One region of the Marinovum sp. J2-8 genome, then DNA from elsewhere that is predicted to be linked to it. Evidence: riboswitches for the same ligand, from Rfam matches in the RefSeq annotation. Region 1 holds a riboswitch; each other region holds the start of a gene.
The links. Region 1 has a riboswitch for thiamine pyrophosphate ahead of AC0L4F_RS10165 (thiamine ABC transporter substrate-binding protein). Riboswitches for the same ligand answer to the same signal wherever they lie in the genome.
Positions count from the first base shown of each region.

Region 2: another riboswitch for thiamine pyrophosphate. It lies ahead of thiM (hydroxyethylthiazole kinase); the one in region 1 lies ahead of AC0L4F_RS10165 (thiamine ABC transporter substrate-binding protein).
Region 3: another riboswitch for thiamine pyrophosphate. It lies ahead of AC0L4F_RS02455 (Ykof family thiamine-binding protein); the one in region 1 lies ahead of AC0L4F_RS10165 (thiamine ABC transporter substrate-binding protein).

Region 1 is NZ_JBVVRZ010000003.1:150,101-157,338, reverse strand. Features, by position in the region: gene AC0L4F_RS10175 ([protein-PII] uridylyltransferase) at 1-1,962, shown strand, start outside; gene aroC (chorismate synthase) at 2,196-3,311, opposite strand; TPP riboswitch at 3,403-3,508, shown strand; gene AC0L4F_RS10165 (thiamine ABC transporter substrate-binding protein) at 3,545-4,531, shown strand; gene AC0L4F_RS10160 (thiamine/thiamine pyrophosphate ABC transporter permease ThiP) at 4,507-6,021, shown strand; gene AC0L4F_RS10155 (thiamine ABC transporter ATP-binding protein) at 6,014-6,703, shown strand; gene AC0L4F_RS10150 (cytochrome c1) at 6,795-7,238, opposite strand, start outside.
Region 2 is NZ_JBVVRZ010000004.1:205,332-212,569, reverse strand. Features, by position in the region: gene AC0L4F_RS13980 (FadR/GntR family transcriptional regulator) at 1-165, shown strand, start outside; gene AC0L4F_RS13975 (UxaA family hydrolase) at 162-461, shown strand; gene AC0L4F_RS13970 (UxaA family hydrolase) at 458-1,660, shown strand; gene AC0L4F_RS13965 (YybH family protein) at 2,094-2,480, opposite strand; gene AC0L4F_RS13960 (hypothetical protein) at 2,485-2,793, opposite strand; gene AC0L4F_RS13955 (LysR family transcriptional regulator) at 2,892-3,794, shown strand; TPP riboswitch at 3,907-4,003, shown strand; gene thiM (hydroxyethylthiazole kinase) at 4,051-4,839, shown strand; gene thiE (thiamine phosphate synthase) at 4,836-5,450, shown strand; gene thiD (bifunctional hydroxymethylpyrimidine kinase/phosphomethylpyrimidine kinase) at 5,447-6,253, shown strand; gene AC0L4F_RS13935 (TenA family protein) at 6,250-6,906, shown strand; gene speB (agmatinase) at 7,157-7,238, opposite strand, start outside.
Region 3 is NZ_JBVVRZ010000001.1:488,180-495,417, forward strand. Features, by position in the region: gene AC0L4F_RS02450 (ABC transporter permease) at 1-668, opposite strand, end outside; gene AC0L4F_RS02455 (Ykof family thiamine-binding protein) at 730-1,323, opposite strand; TPP riboswitch at 1,333-1,439, opposite strand; gene AC0L4F_RS02460 (SDR family NAD(P)-dependent oxidoreductase) at 1,602-2,354, shown strand; gene trpS (tryptophan--tRNA ligase) at 2,426-3,388, opposite strand; gene AC0L4F_RS02470 (rhomboid family intramembrane serine protease) at 3,555-4,238, shown strand; gene AC0L4F_RS02475 (ArsR/SmtB family transcription factor) at 4,363-4,674, shown strand; gene AC0L4F_RS02480 (permease) at 4,667-5,692, shown strand; gene AC0L4F_RS02485 (phospholipase D-like domain-containing protein) at 5,805-6,920, opposite strand.

The DNA of each region.
Region 1 (7,238 bases):
AGCGAGCTGGTGGACCTTGGGGTGTTTCGCCCCGAAGAATACGAAACCTTTGTGCGGGCGGAAAATTTTCTTTGGGCGACCCGCTGCCATTTGCATCTGGTGTCAAACCGGCCACAGGAACAGCTGGCGTTCGATCTCCAGGTCGAGGTCGCGTCCGCCATGGGCTATGTCGACAAGGGCGGGCGACGCGCGGTCGAACATTTCATGCAGGACTACTTCCTGCACGCCACCGAAGTGGGCGATCTGACCCGCATCTTCCTGACCTCGCTAGAGGCAGACCACACCAAGGGCCCGCCGCTGATCGACCGTTTCTTTCGCCGCCAACGCCGGGTCAAGGCAGGCTATTCGGTGATCCACGGTCGGCTGGCAATTGTTGATGACACGGCATTTCTGGCTGACAAGCTGAACATCCTGCGCCTGTTCGAAGAAGGCCTGCGCAGCGAATTGCTGATCCATCCCGATGCCATGCGATTGGTCAAGGCGAACCTGCATCTGATTGACGACGACATGCGCCGCAATCCGGCGGCGGCGAAACTGTTCCTGGATCTGCTGCTACGTCATGGCAACCCGGAACGCGCCCTGCGGCGGATGAACGAATTGGGGGTGCTCGGGGCCTTCCTGCCAGAGTTCAAAACCATCGTCGCCATGATGCAATTCAATATGTACCATCATTATACCGTCGACGAACACACGATCCAGGTGATCCACCATCTGGCGGAAATCGAACGCGGCGAGCTGGGCGAAGAGCTTCCTGTATCAACCGACATCATCGAATCCGGCATTGACCGAAAGGTCCTGTTTGTCGCGCTTCTGCTGCATGACATTGGCAAGGGGCGGGACGAAGACCACTCGATCCTGGGCGCGCGTATTGCCCGCACGGTTGCGCCGCGGTTGGGATTGAACAAGAAGGAATGCGAAACCGTCGAATGGCTGGTGCGCTATCACCTTTTGATGTCCGACATGGCCCAGAAACGCGACATTGCCGATCCACGCACCGTGCGCGATTTCGCCAAGGCGGTGAAAACCGTGGAACGGCTGAACCTGCTCTGTGTGCTGACGGTCTGTGACATTCGCGGCGTCGGGCCCAACACTTGGAACAACTGGAAAGCGGCCCTGCTGCGGGCGCTGTACCGCCAGACCCGCCGCGCGCTTGAGGGCGGAATGGAGGCGCTGAACCGCGAAAACCGCGGGGCCGAGGCCAAGAAGCTGCTGCGCCAAACGCTCAAGGATTGGCCGGTCAAGGATCTGCGGGCGGAAACCGCGCGCCACTACCCGCCTTATTGGCAGGGCCTGCATGTGACGGCGCATCTGGCCTTTGCCAATCTGTTGCGTGATCTTGGCGATGCTGCAATTGCCATCGACCTGCACCCCGACGAAGACCGCGACGCCACCCGGGTATGTTTTGCCATGGCCGACCATCCCGGTATCTTCAGCCGCATGTGTGGCGCGCTGTCGCTGGTCGGGGCGAATGTGGTCGATGCCCGGACATTTACCACCAAGGACGGCTTTGCCACGGCGGCCTTCTGGATTCAGGATGCCGAAGGCTCCCCCTATGAGGCCAGCAAACTGCCGCGCCTGCAATCCATGATCCAGAAAACCCTTCAGGGCGAGGTCAAGGCGCGCGAAGCCATCAAATCGCGCGACAAGATCAAGAAACGCGAACGCGCCTTCCGGGTGCCAACACATATCACCTTTGATAACGATGGCTCGGAAATCTACACAATCATCGAGGTCGACACCCGCGACCGCCCCGGCCTGTTGTTCGACCTGACCCGAACATTGGCCAATGCCAATGTCTATATTTCATCGGCGGTGATTGCGACTTACGGCGAACAGGTGGTGGACAGTTTCTATGTCAAAGACATGTTCGGCTTGAAATTCCACTCGCCCACCAAACAAAAGTCGCTGGAAAACAAATTGCGCGACGCGATTGAAAAAGGGGCCGAACGGGCACGGTCCTGAAGCGGGCAATCACGTCAACCAAAACCCGAAACCGGGCGCCTGCCCGGCTGCTCCCGGTTCAACCCCCTGTCTTTCATCTGACCTTAAATATCCCGGGGGGTTTGGGGGGCTGGCCCCCCATCTGCCCTGTGGTTTGGGGGGCTGGCCCCCCATCTGCCCCCCATTTGACCTATGGTTTGGGGGCTGGCCCCCAAACCTGTCGACACGCGAAGGCGTGGCGAAATCCGGGCCCGTTAACCGATCCGGCCCAATGTCTCTCCCACGTCGCCGCCCATCTGGCCGCGATGCATCAGGATATGATCCAGCAACACACAGGCCATCATCGCCTCGCCCACCGGCACCGCGCGGATACCGACACAAGGGTCGTGACGGCCCTTGGTGATGATCTCGGTCTCTTCGCCGGATTTGGTGATTGTCTTGCGCGTGGTCAGGATCGACGACGTCGGCTTGACCGCGAAACGCACCACCACATCCTGACCCGTGGAAATCCCACCAAGGATACCGCCCGCGTGGTTCGAGGAATAGACCGGCCCATCCGGCCCCATGAAAATCTCGTCGGCGTTTTCCGACCCGGTCAGCGCCGCCGTCGCCATGCCGTCGCCAATTTCCACCGCTTTGACCGCGTTGATCGACATCATCGCCGTGGCCAGATCGGTGTCCAGCTTGCCATAGACCGGCGCGCCAAGGCCCGCGGGCGCGCCCTGTGCGACGACTTCGATTACCGCACCCACCGAATTATGGGCATCCTTGCGCAAATGCCCAAGATAGGCATCCCATTCCGGCACCGCCGCTGCATCGGGCACCCAGAAATCATTACGCCCGATTTCGTCCCAATCAAACCGCGACCGATCAATGTGCTTTTCGCCCATCTGCACCATATAGCCGGTGATTTTCAGCCCCGGCAGCATCTGCGCCAGCACCGCCCGCGCCACGCCACCGGCCGCAACCCGTGCTGCGGTTTCGCGCGCCGACGACCGCCCACCGCCGCGATAATCGCGGATGCCGTATTTCTGCCAATAGGTGATATCGGCATGACCGGGGCGGAATTTTTCAACAATATCGCCGTAATCCTTGGACCGCTGATCGGTATTGCGGATCATCAACTGGATCGGCGTGCCGGTGGATTTGCCTTCGAACACCCCCGACAGAATCTCGACCGCGTCCGGCTCCTTGCGCTGGGTGGTGTTCTTGTTCTGGCCCGGCTTACGTTTGTCCAACCAAATTTGCAGGAACTCTGCATCAATCTCCACGCCCGGGGGGCAGCCATCAACGGTCGCGCCCAATCCCGGTCCGTGGCTTTCGCCCCAGGTGGTGACACGGAACATGCGGCCAAAGGTGTTATAGCTCATGACAAACCCTCCATTTCCTTTCGTCTAAGCCGCCACTGGCCGGGTCTCAAGCACAATTGGCTTGTGGCGCATAGGGCAAAGCCCTAGAAATGGCCTCACCTCGGGGTGCTGATCCATATGACCAGCTGAGATGCACATGCGAACCCGTTGAACCTGAACCGGCTAGAACCGGCGGAGGGAAGGTCGATTGCGCAAGCATGCCCCTACTCCGCCCACAACATTTGGAGAGCCCCATGCTGGGACGCACCATCGTTGCGGGACTTGTTGCAGCTTCGGCCACCGTGGCCGCGGCGGATACCCCCGTTTTGACAGTATACGCAGGCGATTATTTCAATTCCGAATGGGGCCCCGGCCCCGGGATCGAAGCCGCGTTTGAGGCCCGTTGCGACTGTGATCTGCAATACAAGACCGGCGATCTTCTGCCCCGCATCCTGTTGGAGGGCGAACGCACAGAAGCCGACGTCGTGATCGGTCTGACATCGGACATCACCAAAAAGGCGCGCGACAGCGGGCTGTTTGCCCCACATGGCGCCGACATGTCGGCATTGACCCTGCCGGTGGACTGGACGGATAAGATCTTTTTGCCGTTCAACTATGGCCACACGGCGTTCATCTATAACAACGAACTGATCGACACCCCGCCAGCCTCGTTCGAGGCACTGCTTGACGCGCCGGATGACCTCCGGTTGGTGATCCAGGACCCGCGGTCGTCGATTTCCGGTCTGGCCCTCGTGCTTTGGGTGCAGGCCGTCTATGGCGACGGGGCCAAGGCAGCCTGGGAAAAGCTCGCGCCGAAAATCGTGACAGTGACCAAAGGCTGGTCAGAGAGCTACGGGCTTTTCACCGATGGTGAGGCCGACATGGTGCTCAGCTACACCACATCCCCAGCCTATCACATCATTGCCGAAGAAGACCTGACCAAATCGGCGGCGATTTTCCCCGAGGGGCATTACTTCATGGTCGAACTGGTGGCGAAGCTGGCCGGCACGGACAACCCCGATCTGGCCGATCAATTCATGCAGTTCATCCTGACCGAGGAATTCCAGTCGATGATCCCGACCTCGAACTGGTCATTGCCTGCGGCGCTTCCGGTCGAAAAATGGCCCGAAGGGTTCCGCGAACTGCCGATGCCGGAAAAGGTGCTGTTCTATTCAGAAGATGAAGCGGCCTCGCTGCGGGATACAGCGATCGAAGCATGGCGCAGCGCGCTTTCGCAGTAACGCTGCCTTTCGTTTGGGCGCTTTTCGCTGCGGGGCTGGTGATCGGCCCCGTGGTTGCGGTGATTATGCGTGCCGGGGGCCTTGGCGGCCTTGGCACGCCGGAATATGCCGCCCTGTGGTTCACGATCTGGCAGGCGGCGCTGTCTGCGGCGGTGAGCGTCGTTCTGGCCATTCCGGTAGCCCGCGCCCTGTCGCGGCAACAGTTTCCCGGGCGCGGCGCATTGATCGCCCTGCTTGGCGCGCCGTTTATCCTGCCGGTGATTGTCGCGGTTCTGGGCTTGTTGGCGGTTTTTGGCGGCAATGGTCTGGTGAACCAGATCGGCGGCTGGCTGGGCCTGCCGCGCATTGATATTTACGGCTATCACGGCGTGATTCTGGCGCATGTGTTTTTCAACCTGCCGCTGGCCACACGTTTGATTTTGCAAGGCTGGCTGGCGATCCCGGCGGAGCGGTTTCGCCTGGCCGCGTCGCTTGATGCGCCGATGGGCCGGGTGCTGGAACGTCCGATGCTGGCGCGGATCGCGCCGGGGGCTTTTGCGGTGATCTTCGTGATTTGCCTGACGTCGTTTGCCGTGGCGCTGACGCTTGGCGGCGGGCCAAAGGCCACAACCGTGGAACTGGCGATCTATCAGGCGTTCAAATTCGATTTCGATTTGGGCAAGGCCGCGACCCTGGCGCTGGTTCAACTGGCCATGGGCATGGCCGCCGCATTGGCCCTGTTCGCGCTGTCGCCCCCCGCTGGGTTGGGCGCCGGGCTGGACCGGGTGCCGCAGCGCTGGGATGGGCGCGGCCGTGTGGTGCGGATCGCCGATTTCTGTTGGATCGGCTTTGCGGCACTGTTCCTTTTGACACCGCTTGCCATGATCATTGTGTCCGGCCTGCCGGGGCTTTTGGCGCTGTCTGCGGATGTCTGGTCGTCTGCGTTACGATCGCTGAGCGTTGCGCTCGGCGCGACCGCATTGACGATCCTTTTGGCCCTGCCGCTGGCCACCAAACTGGGTGAGCTGGCCGGGTTATTGGGGGTCGCCGTGTCGGGATTGGTGCTGGGCACGGGGCTTTTTCTTTTGGTGCAACCCTTCGTGCGCCCGGCAGAGGTCGCATTGCCAGTCACATTGCTGGTCAATGCTCTGATGGCGCTGCCCTTTGTATTGCGTATCCTGCGGCCAGAGCTGGACGCTGCCCGAGAGGATTACGGCAGGCTGGCTGCGACGCTTGGGATCACCGGCTGGGCGCTGTGGCGCATCGTGCTATTGCCGCGCCTGCGCCGCCCCTTGGGCTTTGCTGCCGGTCTGACAGCGGCGCTATCCATGGGGGATCTTGGGGTGATCGCCCTGTTTGCCGATGGTGAACATGCCACTTTGCCCTTTCAACTCTATCAGCTGATGGCGGCCTATCGGATCGAGGCGGCACAGGGCGCGGCGCTGTTGCTGCTGATGATGAGCCTCGGGCTGTTCTGGATCTTTGACAAGGGCGGACGAGCCAATGCTTGAACTGCGTGACATCACCCTGCACCTGGAGGGCTATCACCTCGCCGCCAATGCCGAATTCAAAGGACGGTTCACCGCCCTGATCGGCCCAAGCGGGGCAGGAAAATCCACGATTTTGAGCATGATCGCCGGCTTTCTGTCGCCAAGTCGTGGCCAGATCCTCTGGGACAATCGCCCATTGGATGGGTTGGCACCGGCCAAACGCCCGGTCAGCATTCTGTTTCAGGACAACAACCTGTTCCCGCATCTGACCATCGCAGCCAATCTGGCACTGGCGTTGACCACCAAACGGCCCACCCCCGCCCAAATGGAACGGATCAACGCCGCTCTGGCGCAGGTCGGGTTGGCCGACATGGGCACAAGAAAGCCCGCCGCGCTGTCCGGCGGACAGCAAAGCCGCGCGGCACTGGCGCGCGTTCTCTTACAGGACCGCCCCCTGATGATGCTGGACGAGCCGTTTTCGGCGCTTGGCCCGGCATTGCGGGCAGAGATGCTCGACCTGGTGGCGCAATTGGCGGCGGATGCGGGAATCGCGGTTCTGATGGTCAGCCACGCCCCCGAAGACGCCAAGCGGGTCGCAGATCAGGTCGCGCTGGTCGCCGATGGCCAGCTTTTCCCGCCGCAATCCACCGACCGGCTTTTTGCCGATCCACCGCCGGAATTGCGCGCCTATCTGGGCGTTTGATCTGGACCTTTGATCTGATGCCAAAGAAAAAGCCCCGCCAAAACGGGGCTTTTTACGTTCAACAGGCTGAGCTTGCGCTCAAACCATCCGTTTACTTTGCGGCCAGTTTGGCCTGCTTCTTGATCGGCGCCCAGATGCGTTTGTTGGTCAGATAGAGCAGCACCGACAACAGCACCAGGAACAGAACACCGGTCAGACCGGCCTGTTTGCGCGCCATCATCTTCGGCTCTGCCGTCCACATCAGGAAGGCGGACACATCTTCGGCAAGGTGGTGCAGATCGGCAGAGTGGCCGTCGGCAAATTCCACCAGATCGTCATCAAGCGGCGGTGCCATCGAAATCCAGCCACCCGGAAAGGCGGTGTTTTCGTACAGCGTCACACCTGCCTCGGTCTTCTCTTCGCCGGTGTAGCCGGTCAGAAGCGAGGTGATGTACTCTGGTCCGCCCATGCCGTTGAACAGCTGGCTCAGACCGGTGCCATAAGGACCGTGGAACCCGGCACGCGCCTTGGCCATCATCGACAGATCCGGTGCACC
Region 2 (7,238 bases), on a different contig from region 1:
CAGGATTACCAAGATCTGCGCAACGAACATGGCGCCATATTAGATGCGATCGAGCGCCGCGCAGTGCAGGCGGCACAAAGTGAAATGTGGCGTCACCTGAACGGTGTCGTTAGCTGGGTCCGTGACAATGCCGAGGCCCTTGCCAAACCAGAGGAGCCGAAATGAGTAGAGATGATCCGCGCCTGATCCGCCTGGCCAACGAAGACAACATCGTTGTTCTCGGCGCAACAATACACACCGGTGAAACTGTGCTGGTGGATGGCGAGCTGATCACAGTGCCACAGACGCTGGGCATGGGTCACAAGATCGCCAGCCGTGCCATCCACACGGATGAAGACATCTTGAAATACGGGATGCCCATCGGTTTTGCGGCTTGCGATATCGCGCGGGGCGAGCACGTGCACCTGCATAACCTCACCAGCCGCTACACCCCTATCGAGATCATGGAGACACAAGCATGACCGCACAGATGCAAGGCTGGCTACGCGACGATGGCCGTAAGGGAATCCGCAACGTCGTATTGGTGGCCTATCTCGTCGAATGCGCCCACCATGTCTGTACCCGCATCGCACGCCCTTTTGATGAATCCGAAGTGCAGGTGATCGGCTTCTCTGGTTGTTTCCCGTCGGATTATGGCCAGCAGATGATGGAGGCGCTGTGCACTCACCCGAATGTCGGGGCGGTGCAACTGGTGTCTCTCGGCTGTGAGAACTTCAAGAAACGGCGTCTGGCCGAAGTGATCGAGGCCTCAGGCCGACCTGTCAACCTCGTGACAATCCAGTCGGAAGGTGGGTCGCAAACCTCGATCGAGGCAGGACAAGGTTGGGTCCGCGCGCAACTCGCCAATCTTGCCGCGCAGCCCAAGGTGCCGATGGCGGTTTCGGAACTGGTGGTCGGCACGATCTGCGGCGGCTCTGATGCGACGTCGGGTATTGCTGGCAATCCGGCTGCGGGTGTGGCCTTTGATCGACTGGTTGCCGAGGGTGCAACCTGTATCTTTGAAGAAACCGGTGAATTGATCGGCTGCGAGCACATCATGGCCGACCGCGTGGCCAATCCCGACTTGCGTCCGCAGATCATCGCCACGGTAGAGAAGGCGGCGCATTATTACGCTGCCATGGGATATGGTTCGTTTTCAAACGGCAACGCCGAGGGCGGGCTTTCCAGCATCGAGGAAAAGTCTTTGGGTGCTTATGCAAAGTCCGGCTCCAGCGCCATTCAGGGTATCGTTCGCCCCGCGCAGCGCCCGGCCAATGGTGGGCTCTGGCTGCTGGACGTGGTGCCCGATGGCGAACCCCGGTTCGGCTTCCCCAATATCAATGACAGTGCAGAGATCATTGAACTGATCGCCTGTGGCGCCCATGCCGTAATCTTTGTCACCGGACGCGGTTCGGTGGTCGGATCGGCCATCTCGCCGGTTCTCAAGGTCTGCGCCAACCCGGATACTTATTCCAGAATGCGTGAAGACATGGATGTCAATGCTGGACGAATCCTGCATGGACATGCCTCCATAGCTGAAGTTGGTGAAGAAATCCGTGATCAACTTGTGGCATTGGGGCTGGGAAGCCGTAGTCGTTCCGAGCAGCTGGGTCATGCTGAATTTGTGCTAACCTATAAGACACCGGTATCGCAACAACCGGGCTGTCATCCGGGGGGGTAAGCTGTCCAGCAATTGGATCAATGATTTCGATTCAGAAGTTGATGGGGTACATATCTGCCCATAGCCAATGGGCAGATGACGCAGATCGCACCGCGCAAGAATCCGTTCATCGACATCGGTTTCCGCGGGAATTCATCCTGATGGCAGTTCGCCGGTTTTGCCGCTGCTCCCTGTCGTGCAGGATGTACGCGACATGCTGGCAGAGCGCGGCATGATGGTCGACGTTTCGACCATCCATCGCTGGGTCCGCAAATTCGGTCCCGAGATCCGCAGGCGGGCTTGTGGCGATCACCGGTCCTGGCACGGGCTGCAATGGCATCCAGACGCGCGGATGGCGCGTCTGGGGCCCTGTTTTCCGAAATCCCACGGCAGGCCGCGCGTCGATGACCGGCGTGCGCCAAGCCGCAGCGCCATTGGCGCGATCTGCCGGGCCTTAGGTCGGGCCGTTGTTGTCCATGTCGAGGAACATCTTCCACGCGCCCGTTTCATCGCGTTTGTAGCCAAGTACCAACCGGCCTTCGGGGCTTTTGACTTCGCCGGAATCGCGCATTTTCATCGTGCCGTAGAAGCGACCGGACACGATGACAGTATCGCCATAGTCTTGCAGCTCTTCGATATCATAGCCCGAGGTGATTTCAGCGGCTGCGATGCGCGGGCTGTACTTGTCGCGAATGGCTTGCGTGCCAACTGTGACAGGCTGGCGTTCGTTGATGGTCATAACGTCCGGGTGGCAGGACGCCACCATGCGCTCGATGTCCCCGCTGTCGAGGCCATTGTTCCACTCATTAATTGCGGCTTGGATTTCGTCACGTACAGTCATTGTCTTACTCCGATGGTTTGGGTTGATAGGCAGTGAAGAATTGCCCAACGACGATTTCTTCGATTTGACCAAGGAAAGCCTGGGTCGCAGGACGTTTGGCGAACTCCGGCGTCACCCGCTTGGCCGTCTCGTGATCTGGAAATGTGAAGATGTCCGCATAGAGGGTTTGGCGAGATTCATCTGTCGTCACCAAGGTTTCCCATGATGTCACGCCATCAAGGGCGACAAAGTCTTTGCGGGCAGCTTCGCGGATCGCATCGACTTGTGGGTCATCTTTCATCTTGAGAATGAAAATCTCGGTGATTTGCGCCATTGGTTTGTCCTCGTTTTGTGTCTTGCTGAGAACTTATGACGCTGATACCGTAAGGATAACCCACCTAATACCTAACGCAGTGATCGGAAAATCGAACAATGGCCCGTGGTGGTTTTGGAGATATCCGCGTCTTTGTTGAAGTGGCGCGGCGCGGCGGTTTCCGCGCGGCAGCAGAACACCTTCAACTGGCCCCGGCATCGGTTAGCGAAGCTGTGCAACGATTTGAGGATCGTCTTGGCGTCCGGCTGTTGGAGCGATCATCTCGGTCGGTTGCACTCACACCCATTGGCGAACAGTTCTACGCGAAAAGCCTTCCGGCAATCATCGAGCTTGAAGGGGCGATGAATGACTTGGATGAACAGAAGGATGAAGTCACGGGCACTCTTCGCCTGACAGCCCCGTATAGCGCAGGTCCGTTCTTTTTGGATGATCTGGTCGCGCGGTTTGCGCTTGAGTATCCGGGCGTCAATGTTGAGCTCATTTATGACGACAAGAAAGTTGACCTTCTTGCGTCCGGCGTTGATGCGGCCATTCGGTCGAATACGCTGCTTGGGCCAGACACCCACGCCGTACCGGTCGGGCCAGAGTTGGCAATGACCATTGTCGCATCGCCGCAATATCTGGACGAGAACGGCAGGCCGGAAAACCCGAAGGACATCTTGAATCATGACGCGATTTGCTACGCCTTCGGTATGGGAGGACAAAACGCGCCCTGGGGCTTTGATGGGCCGGATGGGGCCTATAAGATGCAACCGAAACCACGGATGGTGGCGAATGATATGCGGTCCTTGGTCTACTATGCAAAGCAAGGGCTTGGGTTGGCCTACCTTTATCGAGAAATTGCCGTGCCACATCTGGGCGAAGATGGCTTGACCGAAGTGTTAAGCGATCACCTCGCTCAATTGCCGCGATACTCTCTGAACTATCGCAGCAAGCGCAATATGACGCGCCGGCTCAGAGCTTTTGTGGATATGGCAAAGGCATCGCCAGCAGGAAAATAGAGGACATTACCGACCTCGGTCCGTTTTGAATAATGGGCTGGTTTTGATTGGCTTTATGTTGAGGTCGAATTTTACTCTGCATTTGACACTAGAACCGAAATCGTTAGCATCAAGCGCACAACAGGGGCATCCGGCATCGGTCGGGTTGAGACGTACCCTTTGAACCTGAACCGGCTCATACCGGCGTAGGAAGTTGTGTTTGCCCCTGTGATTTATTGGGTCAAACCGATTCCCTTCGTCTTAGAAAGGGATGCATATGAACCAACCTTCACACGATCTGAACGCCATGCGTGCGGCGGCACCGCTGGTGCAAAACATAACCAACTATGTGGCCATGAATGTGATGGCCAACATCATGCTGGCGGCGGGGGCCTCGCCTGCCATGGCCCATGCGCGGGGCGAGGCCGCTGAATTCGCGGGTCTGGCGTCTTCGTTGAGCATTAACATTGGCACACTTGATGATGAATGGGCCGCTTGCATGCAGATCGCGGCCAAGGCGGCTGGTGAAAACGGAAAACCGTGGGTTCTGGACCCTGTTGCCGTGGGCGCGACAGAATTGAGACGCGAGCTTGGCACACGCTTACTGGCATTGGGCCCAACGGTGATCCGCGGGAATGCGTCTGAAATTCTCGCCTTGTCAGGCGCTTCGGCGCAGGGACGAGGTGCCGATGCCGCTGATCCCGTCTCTGCCGCCGAGATTGCCGCGCGTGATCTGGCAATACGCACAAACGCCGTTGTGGCGGTGACAGGAGAGGTCGATTTCGTCACGGATGGTACACAGTCAGCACGTATCGCGAACGGCGATCCGATGATGCCCCGCGTCACTGCTTTGGGATGTTCGTTGACGGGCGTTGTGGCCGCGTTTTGCGCAGTTGCCCCGCCGTTTGAGGCAACAGTTTCCGCGCTGGCCTATTACGGTGCCGCAGGCGAAGTGGCGGCGCAAACTGCCCGTGGTCCCGGCAGTTTTCAGGTGGCGTTTCTGGATGCCTTGTTTGCAATGACCGGCGACGAGCTGGACGCAATGGCGCGGATCGAGGCCGCATGATCCCGCCCCTTTGCTTCATCACCGATGCCGATGCACCGTTGCCCATTGTCGATCAAGCCGAACAGGCCGCGCGCGGTGGGGCGGCCTGGGTTCAGTTGCGCCACAAGACACTTGACGACGCAGGTTTTGCCGATCTTGCAAAGGCCCTGCGCGCGCGGCTTGATCCTTTGGGTGCGAAGTTGATCTTGAATGATCGTGTGGAGATCGCCTGCACCTTGGGGTGTTTTGGCGTGCATGTCGGTCAATCTGATGGCGACCCTGCCGAAATTCGCGCGCGGATCGGGCCGGATGCTGTACTTGGCCTGTCGATTGAAACGCCGGCGCAGATGGCGGAAGTCCCTCTTGGCTGTGTCACGTATCTGGGCGTCGGTCCGGTGCGCGCAACAGCCTCCAAGCCCGACCACGCCCACCCGTTGGGCTTTGATGGTCTGGCGGATATCACCCGTGCGGCGGCGTTGCCCTGCATGGCCATCGGCGGGCTGACCGCAGCGGACGTGGCCAGCGTGCGTCGCGCGGGATGCACAGGCATCGCAGTGGTATCGGCTATTTCCCGCGCGCGAGAGCCGGAACGTGCAGCCCGTGGCTTTCTTGATCAATGGAGCGACATATGATCCCCAATATCCTGACCATTGCGGGATCGGACCCTTCAGGCGGGGCCGGTATTCAGGCTGACATCAAAGCGATTTCCGCCAACGGCGGCTACGCAATGGCGGTCATCACTGCGTTGACGGCCCAGAACACACAGGGCGTAACAGCGGTCGAAATGGTGTCCGGCCCAATGATCGCAGCCCAGATTGCCGCGCTCCGCGCGGATATCGACATTCACGCGGTCAAGATCGGGATGCTGGGGGATGTCGCGACAATCGAAACCGTGGCGAACGCGCTTGAAGGATTGGATGTACCCATTGTACTGGACCCCGTCATGGTGGCCAAAGGCGGTGACAGGTTGCTGGCGGCAGATGCCGTTATGGCCCTACGCGAACGCCTTTTGCCGCGCGCCAGCGTGTTGACGCCAAACCTGCCCGAAGCTGCGGACCTTTTGCAAACGACTGAGGCCACAACCCTGGAAGAGATGAGAGACCAGGCTTTCCAGCTCAGGGCGATGGGCTGTGATGCCGTTTTGATCAAAGGCGGGCATCTGGCGGGGGCGATGGCGACGGACCTGCTGATCACGTCACTTGGCGAAACCGCGCTGCCTGCCAAGCGGTTCGAGACGTCAAACACACATGGCACCGGCTGCACATTATCTTCTGCGTTAGCGACACAAATCGCGTTGGCCCACGCGCTGCCCAACGCGGCCCGTCGTGCCAAGGCCTATATCACGGGTGCGATTATGGCCGCCGACGACCTCTCGGTCGGCGGTGGTCACGGCCCGGTTCATCATTTTCACCCCCAAGCCGAGAACCAGACATGAGCTTTACCCAAGACCTGTGGTCCATGACTGCCGACCTCCAAGACGCAATCCGCACGATGCCATTCAATACTGAATTAGCGCAAGGCACCCTGCCACCAGAGACGTTTCGTGAATACATCATTCAGGATGCACATTACCTGGAAGGTTTCGCACGTGCGCTCGCACTGGCGGCCTCGCGTGCGCCGGATGCAGAAAATATAGCAAGACTGGCAGGGTCCGCCAACGGGGCGATTGCGGTGGAACGGCAGTTGCACGGTGAATACATGAAGCTATACGGCGTCTCCCCCGCAGATTTCGCGACAACTCCACCCTCGCGGGCCTGCGATCACTACGTCAGCTTTCTCATCCGCACGGCGGCAGTTGATCCGTTTCCGATCGCGGTCGTGTCGCTTTTGCCATGCTTTTGGATATATCAACGCGTTGGCGCCGCGATCCACGCACAAGCGGCGGCAGATCATCCCTATCGCGCCTGGATTGATACCTATGCCAGCGAAGCATTCGAGGCCTCGGTTCAAGGCATGCTTGATCTAACGGACGTTCTGGGAAAGACCGCCGACACGTCAACACGAAACGCCATGCAGAAAGCCTTTGCAAAAGCGTCTTGGCATGAGTGGAAGTTCTGGGACAGCGCATATCATCGGAGTGGATGGTGATCGCCGAACAGCACGCATAGAACCAAACCACATGCGTCAGCTTGCAAGTGTGACCGATTGCATCTGACCTAGGTCTAAACTGGGACTACAAATATCGCCCTTCACGCACTGCGCGATGTCGGTCGCTTTTGGCTCAAAGCCAACCTGCGGCGGCGAGGCTTGCATCGCAAGCCCCGCCCCTCAGACCGTCAGCAACGGCCCAGGCCGCATATTGAGCCTGGTGTGCGAATGCTGCAGAAGCAGCCCCGTGTTACGCTTCTGTCTGGTTTTCAAAAATTCGACCGATGGCATTCAGCAGAATTTGTGCGGCCAGAATACTGGTCGTTCCGGTG
Region 3 (7,238 bases), on a different contig from region 1:
ACAACGGCGGCCAGCACCAGGTCGGCGCGAAAGTTGTTCTTTGCCGACAGGATATAAATCCCAAGACCGCGCCGCGCGCCTGAATATTCTGCAAAGATGGCGGCCACCACCGCATAGGTCGCCGAAATGCGCAGCCCGGCAAAGAAGGCCGACCGCGCCACGGGCAGGGTCGCGCGGCGAAACACGCTCCATTGTCCTGCGCCCATGGACACCAATTGATCCCGATAGGCCAGCGGCAGCCGGGCATATCCCGACAGCAGGCTGACCAGCATCGGGAAAAACGTCACGAGGATGACCAGCAATACCTTTGGCAACAGCCCGAAGCCGAACCACAACACCATAAGCGGCGCCAGCGCCACGATCGGCACCGTTTGGCTGGCCACCAGCAACGGCATCGCCCCACGGCGCAGCCAGGGCAGGAAATACAGGGCGACCGAAGTGGCAAATGCCACCAGCACCGACAGGCTGAACCCGGTTGCGGTCACCGTCAGGGTGGCCAGTGCATGGCTGCCGATGTCGGCCCGGTTCAACCACAGGCCGCGCAGCACATCATGCGGCGCCGGCAACACCAGCGGCGACACCGCCGCGCGGGCGCAATAGACCTCCCAGGCTGACAGCAACGCCAGCGCAATAAGAACGGTCGGAAAGCTCCGTTTCAGAAACGACATTGGTGTCTCCGATCGCAGGACCGCGCCCCTGCATCCTGTGCAGGGCGGCGGGTCGGTGCGTTCAGCGCAGGCTGGGGGAGTTGGCAGAGGCGGTCATGTCAATGGTGACATGGCCCTCGGCTGGGCCAAACCGCAGGAAAGCCTGCCGCAGAACCTCGAACACGGCGCCGGCGTCACCGCGCAGACGGGTGCAGAAGTTCTTGGATTTCAAAAAGGTGCCAGAACCTTTCAGAAAGTCGATGCAGCCATAAATCTCGTCCATATGGCCATCCTGGCCCAAGACATAGAGCGAGAACTGCACATCAATCTCGACCCCGGTGACCGGGGCATCGGTGACGGCCTGATGGGCCAATGTCTGGCGCTCTGCCAATGACAGCGATTGTGCCTTGGTCAGCGTCTCGCAATGACAAGAGGGGTCATCCGGTTCCCCGGGACAGCCGCGCGACAGGGTGACATGCATCGCGACATGATCCGGCTGGGCAGCAACCGTCGCAAACAGATCGCGGATCGCGTCGAACAATGGCCCCGGCGCGCCGACCATAAGCGTCGACATATCGTCGGTCTCGATCCGAAGATCCTGTTGATATGGGGTAAAGGCCTTGAGCCCGGACAGGATGACATCGACAAAATCGGATGTCATCGGGTAGAGTGACACTTGCGCGCCTATAAACATATGTGACCTCGCTCCGCTGGTATGATCCAGATCAGCTGTGGAGGGTTCACGCATCGTTGCGCATCTCAGCCCCGTTCGGGACACCCCTGGCTATTTCGCGTGCAACATTCATTGCATCGCCGGCCATGTCAAGCGCTGTTTGCCCGAGGGGCAGCCTTGGGCCGGATATGGCATTTGAGATCAGATTTTGGACCTCAAATATCATTGTCTGCCATGCCCTGCGGCCCTACCGATCAAGGGGAAAGACGTGGGAGGATGTTATGGACATCGAAGGTAAGACAATCTTGGTCACCGGGGCCAATTCCGGGCTGGGCGCGGGTGTGGCCGCGCGCCTGTTGGCCGATGGGGCCAATGTGGTGGGCATCGACATTGCCACTGACGGCGCGTCGCAGCACGACAGATTTGCGCTGGTCAAGGCCGATGTGACCGCGCCCGATCAGGTGGCTGCGGCGATCGAGACCGCCAAAAGCCGCTTTGGCGCGCTGCATGGTCTGGTCAATTGCGCCGGGATCGCGCCGGGACAGAAGATCGTCGGCCGCGACGGCCCGCATGATCTGGCGCTGTTTTCCAAGGCGGTTTCGATCAATCTGATTGGCACGTTCAACACCATGCGGCTGGCCGCCGAAGCAATGGCGGGCGGCGATGCCGGCCCCGAAGGCGAACGCGGTGTGATCATCAATACCGCCTCGATTGCGGCCTTTGACGGCCAGATCGGACAGGCGGCTTATGCGGCCTCCAAGGGGGGTGTTGTCAGCCTCACCTTGCAGGCCGCACGTGAATTGGCGCGCTCGGGCATTCGGGTGATGGCAATTGCGCCGGGTATCTTTGAAACGCCGATGATGGCCGGTCTACCACAAGAGGTGCAGGATTCCTTGGGGGCCAAGGTGCCGTTTCCGGCGCGGCTTGGGAAGGCGTCGGAATTCGCCGAGCTGGTGGCGGCAATTTTCGCAAACCCCATGCTGAACGGCGAGGTGATCCGCCTGGATGGCGCGCTGCGCATGACGGCGAAATAGCGGGGCGTGAGAGTCAGATTGCATTGGCCGCGGGGCGTGGATGTGCCCCGCGGCCTTTGTTCGGTTCCGGCCTAGCTGCGCACCATGCCGAGGATGTCATAGGTCTTGTCCAGGATCGGCGACGCAATGTCGCGCGCGCGAGCGGCACCATGACCAAGGATGCGGTCGATTTCCGGCAGGTCATCCATAAGCCGCGACATCTCGGTCGAAATCGGCGCCAGTTTCGCCACCGCCAAATCGGCCAGCATCGGTTTGAATTCCGAAAACTGCTTGCCGCCGACATCACCCAGCACCTGATCGACGCTTTGGTCGTTCAGCGCCGCATAGATGTTGACCAGATTGCGCGCCTCGGCCCGGTCTTCCAGACCTTTGGCCTCGCTTGGCAGCGCCTCGGGGTCGGTCTTGGCCTTGCGGATCTTTTTCGCAATCGTGTCGGCATCATCGGTCAGATTGATCCGGCTGGCGTCCGAAGGATCGGATTTCGACATCTTTTTTGTGCCGTCCCGCAGGCTCATCACCCGGGTTGCGGCACCTTCGATCACCGGTTCCGGGATCGGAAAGAAATCGACGCCAAAATCATTGTTGAACTTGATCGCAATATCACGCGTCAGTTCCAGATGCTGTTTCTGGTCCTCGCCCACCGGCACATGCGTCGCGTGGTAAACAAGAATGTCGGCGGCCATCAGCGCAGGATAGGCCAAAAGCCCCAGCGATGCGTTTTCCTGATTCTTGCCGGCCTTGTCCTTCCACTGGGTCATGCGCTTCATCCAGCCCATGCGCGCCACACAGTTGAAAGCCCACGCCAATTGGGCATGTGCAGACACTTGCGACTGGTTGAACAGGATGGATTTTTCCGGGTCGATACCCGACGCAATGAACCCGGCGGCCAGTTCGCGGGTGGCATGGCGCAGATCATTGGGGTCTTGCCAGACGGTGATCGCATGCATGTCGACCATGCAGAAAATTGATTGCACGCCATCGTCCTGACTGTCGGCAAAGCGCTTCAGCGCGCCAAGATAATTGCCAAGATGCAGGTTGCCCGAAGGCTAAATCCCCGAAAAGACGCGGGGGGTAAAGGCAGATGGGGTTTGGACGCCCTCTGTCATGGGGTTTCTCCGTCTGGATTTCCGATTGTTCTGCGCTTACCCATGCACCAGAGGGTCGTCAAGGTGAAGGCCCAGCCAGACCGCAGGGATGCCCATGCACGATCCGATGAACCAGCCGCCGATCAACCCCTTGCCGCCGGTCATTGTGGCACTGTTTCTGGTGATTGCCGGGATTGAATTGACGTTTCAGGCGGGCGCGCAGGGCTTTGTCGGTGGGCCGACTGCGGTCGGCTGGCGGCTGGATGCGGTGCGCACATATGCCTTCTCCGGCGACATATTCGACTGGATGCTGGCCAACGGGGTGTTCCCGTTGGAACATATGATCCGTTTTGTCAGCTATCCGTTCCTTCAGGCCAATTTCAGTCATGCGCTGTTTGTCAGTGTCATGTTGCTGGCGCTGGGCAAATGGGTGGGCGAGGTCATGGGCGGCGTTCGGGTGCTGGTGCTGTTTCTTGGGTCATCCATCATCGGCGCGGTGTTTTATGGCGCGGTTTTGAATGATCCCGTGCCGCTGATCGGCGGCTTTCCGGGGGTCTATGGCATAATCGGCGGCTTTACCCTTCTGCTTTGGCGGCAATTGGGCGCCGAAGGCGGGCAGCAGATGCGCGCGTTTTCCTTGATCGGCATGTTGCTGGCGATCCGGCTGGTGTTCAGCCTGCTTTATGGCGCTGACAGCACATGGGCCGCTGATTTTGCCGGGTTTGTGGGCGGATTTGCCATGTCGATATTGCTGGCGCCCGGGGGCTGGACGGCGTTTCTGGCGCGTATCCGGCGCTAGGGTCTGGATCCTAGACAGCACTGAGCAGCTTTTCAGATCTGTTGGACTGCCGGTTCGGGCGGTGGCTTGACCGTCGTCAATCAAAACCATAAAACTAGTTTTATCGAATCAATGGAGATTTTGGATGAACTGGGAACAAGCGGCGGCAGGATTTGCCGCGATGGGATCTGAAGCCAGACTGCAAGTGCTGCGCATCTTGATCCGTGCGGGCGAAAGCGGCCTGACGGTATCGGACCTTCAGGACCGGACCGGGATCGCGCCATCCACGCTGGCGCATCACCTGAAATTTCTGGCGGGTGCGGCGCTTATTGATCAACAACGCGATGGCCGCATGGTGATAAACCGCGCCGATTACGCGCAATTGGAACAGCTTGCACAATTTATTCTGTGTGAATGCTGTGCGGATGAAACCAGAAAGGCGGCGAACAATGGCTGATCTGACGCAATCGCCGAAACGCGATCTGGTGAACGGGTTGAAAACCCCGTGGACGGTTGTGGTGATCGTTCCGTTGTGTGTGGCGCTGCTGGATCCGGGGCAGTTCGTTCCGGTTGTGGAATTCGCGCTGCGGGCGTTTCTTGGCACCTTGCCCTTTATCCTCTTTGCTGTGCTGTTGATTGCCTATCTCAAGGCCGCCGGGGCCGAAGCGATGATCGCCCGTGCGTTTGATGGCCGCGAGACCCAGGCGATCTTCATGGCGGCGCTGTTTGGCGGGCTTGCCCCGTTTTGTTCCTGTGAGGTCATTCCCTTTATCGCCGGGCTTTTGGCGCTGGGCGCGCCGCTGTCTGCGGTCATGGCGTTCTGGCTGTCCTCGCCGCTGATTGATCCGCCCACATTGCTGATCACCGCTGCTGCCCTTGGATGGCCGTTTGCGGTGGGCAAGGCGATTGTCGCGGTGGGCCTGGGTCTGTTTGGTGGCTTTGCCGTCCGGGCAATGGTCGGGGCCGGCGCATTTGGCGATATGTTGCGGCCCCGCAAATCTGCGGGCTGTGGTTGTGGGCCAAATCCGTTGGAGGGACGCCCGGTATGGAAGTTCTGGACTGAAGAGAAACGGCGCGGCGAATTCCGGGCACAGATGATCGAGAACATGGTGTTCCTGGCGAAATGGTTGGCGCTGGCCTATGTGCTTGAGGCGCTTTTGGTCACCTATGTGCCCGCTGATGTGATTGTGCGATTGGTCGGCGGCGATGGTGTTGTTCCGGTGGTGATCGCGGCCTTTGTGGGGATGCCGGCCTATCTCAACTCTTATGTTGCGCCGCCGCTTTTGGCGGGGCTGGTGGAGCAAGGCATGACATCCGGCGCAGCGATGGCGTTCATGATTGCCGGCGCGGTCAGTTCGGTGCCGGCCATGGCGGCGGTCTGGTCGCTGGTGAAGCCACGGGTGTTTTTCACCTATCTCGGACTGGGGGTCAGCGGTGCGATTTTTGCAGGCTTGGTCTTTGGCACGCTTTATTAAGCGGCGCGCCGGGGGCGCACAGGTTGGATTTGCGTTCAGGCCACGCAGGCCTTGAGGGGGCCAGCCCCTCAAAACCCCGGCGTATTTCAAAAGAGAAGAAGCCCGGCGGTGATTAGAACATGTCGTTTGGCAGGATCGGCAGCAGGCGGGAGAAACGGCGCAGTTTTTCCAGTGGGTACGGCAGGACAAAGCCTCTGCGTTCTCTTGCGGGCAGGGCCGCATTTCTTGTGGCTAGGGCGGTCCATGTGGCGGCCTTTGACGGGTCGCCGGTCTGGTTCTTGCCCAACCATTTTTGCGCCAGTTGTTGCCGCAGGGCGCTGATTTCTGCCTTGCCGTCAAAGGCGATGGAGGCTTCGGTATCCCAGCGCAGCGAGCGGCCGTTCAGATTGGCAGAGCCGACAATGCCGATCCGGTCGTCGACCAATGTAACCTTGGAATGGACATAGACCGGCCCGGCGCCGTGGATTTGCGGGCTGTCGGGGTCTGCGGGATAGGGTTGCGCCGGGGCGATGATGGCCGCGCGTGCACCATAGGCGCGTTCCAGCCGGATCAATCCGCGCATTTGCAGGGCATGGGCGTGGCGGGCATCCCAGCCGTCGTCGCCGCCAAACAACACGCGCTCGGCGAAGGGGGGCAAGATCAGGATCAGGTTCAGGTCGCGGTGGTCCGCTGCCCGGACCAACGCGTCGATCACCGGGCGGTGGCGGAGGAACTGCGTTTCAATATAGAGGCTGGCGTGGGCGCTTTGGATTGCCTCAATCACGGCGGTTTCGTTTTCGCGGATTTTCGGGCGGGGGCCCAATCGGGTCAGCCCCGGGCAGGCAATTGACAATGTCCGCAGCAGACGCGGGCCGGAATGCGGCTGGGTTTGGGGTGGCTGTAGTGGTGTTGCGTCGTCGTTCACCGGGGGCGTGCAGTTGCGCGCGGCGTTCCAACTGTCGGCGAAATGCGCGGCGAGATCACGGCAAAATGCGCCATCGGCGCGGACCGATACGTCGTGCCAGGTGTCTTCGGGATTGCGGTCATGGTCGGGGGTGTCAAAGCGGCGTTCATTGATATCCAATCCGCCAATGATGCAGGACTGGTCATCGACCACGGCGAATTTCTGGTGAATGGTGACCGGGCGCAGGTGATTGGTCCCGCGCAGGGCGGCCCGTTCCACCGGTGTGAGATCATCGGGGTCTTGGGTGCGCATTTCCGCCAGACGTTTTTGCAGCCGGTCGCGCATCGCCAGCCGCCAGAACAGCCGGCGCTTTGGCCATGCGGGGCGCAGAGGATCTGGGCGTCGCCTGATACGCAGCGTTGCAAATGGCGCACGGCCCGCCAGGAGTTTTGATGCAGATCCGGGGCAAAGATCGGGTCGAAATCGGCCAGCAAGACCCGAAGGGCAACGCCCCGTGCGGTGACATCGGCCAGCAGATCGGCCCAGGTGTCGAGCCCGCGGTCGCGCAGCCCCGGATCGCGCAGTCGGGTGCGCGGATCAAAGATGCGGAAGGACATCCAGACCTTGTGTTCGGCCTCATCCACCAGCCGTTCCAGCGCGGGA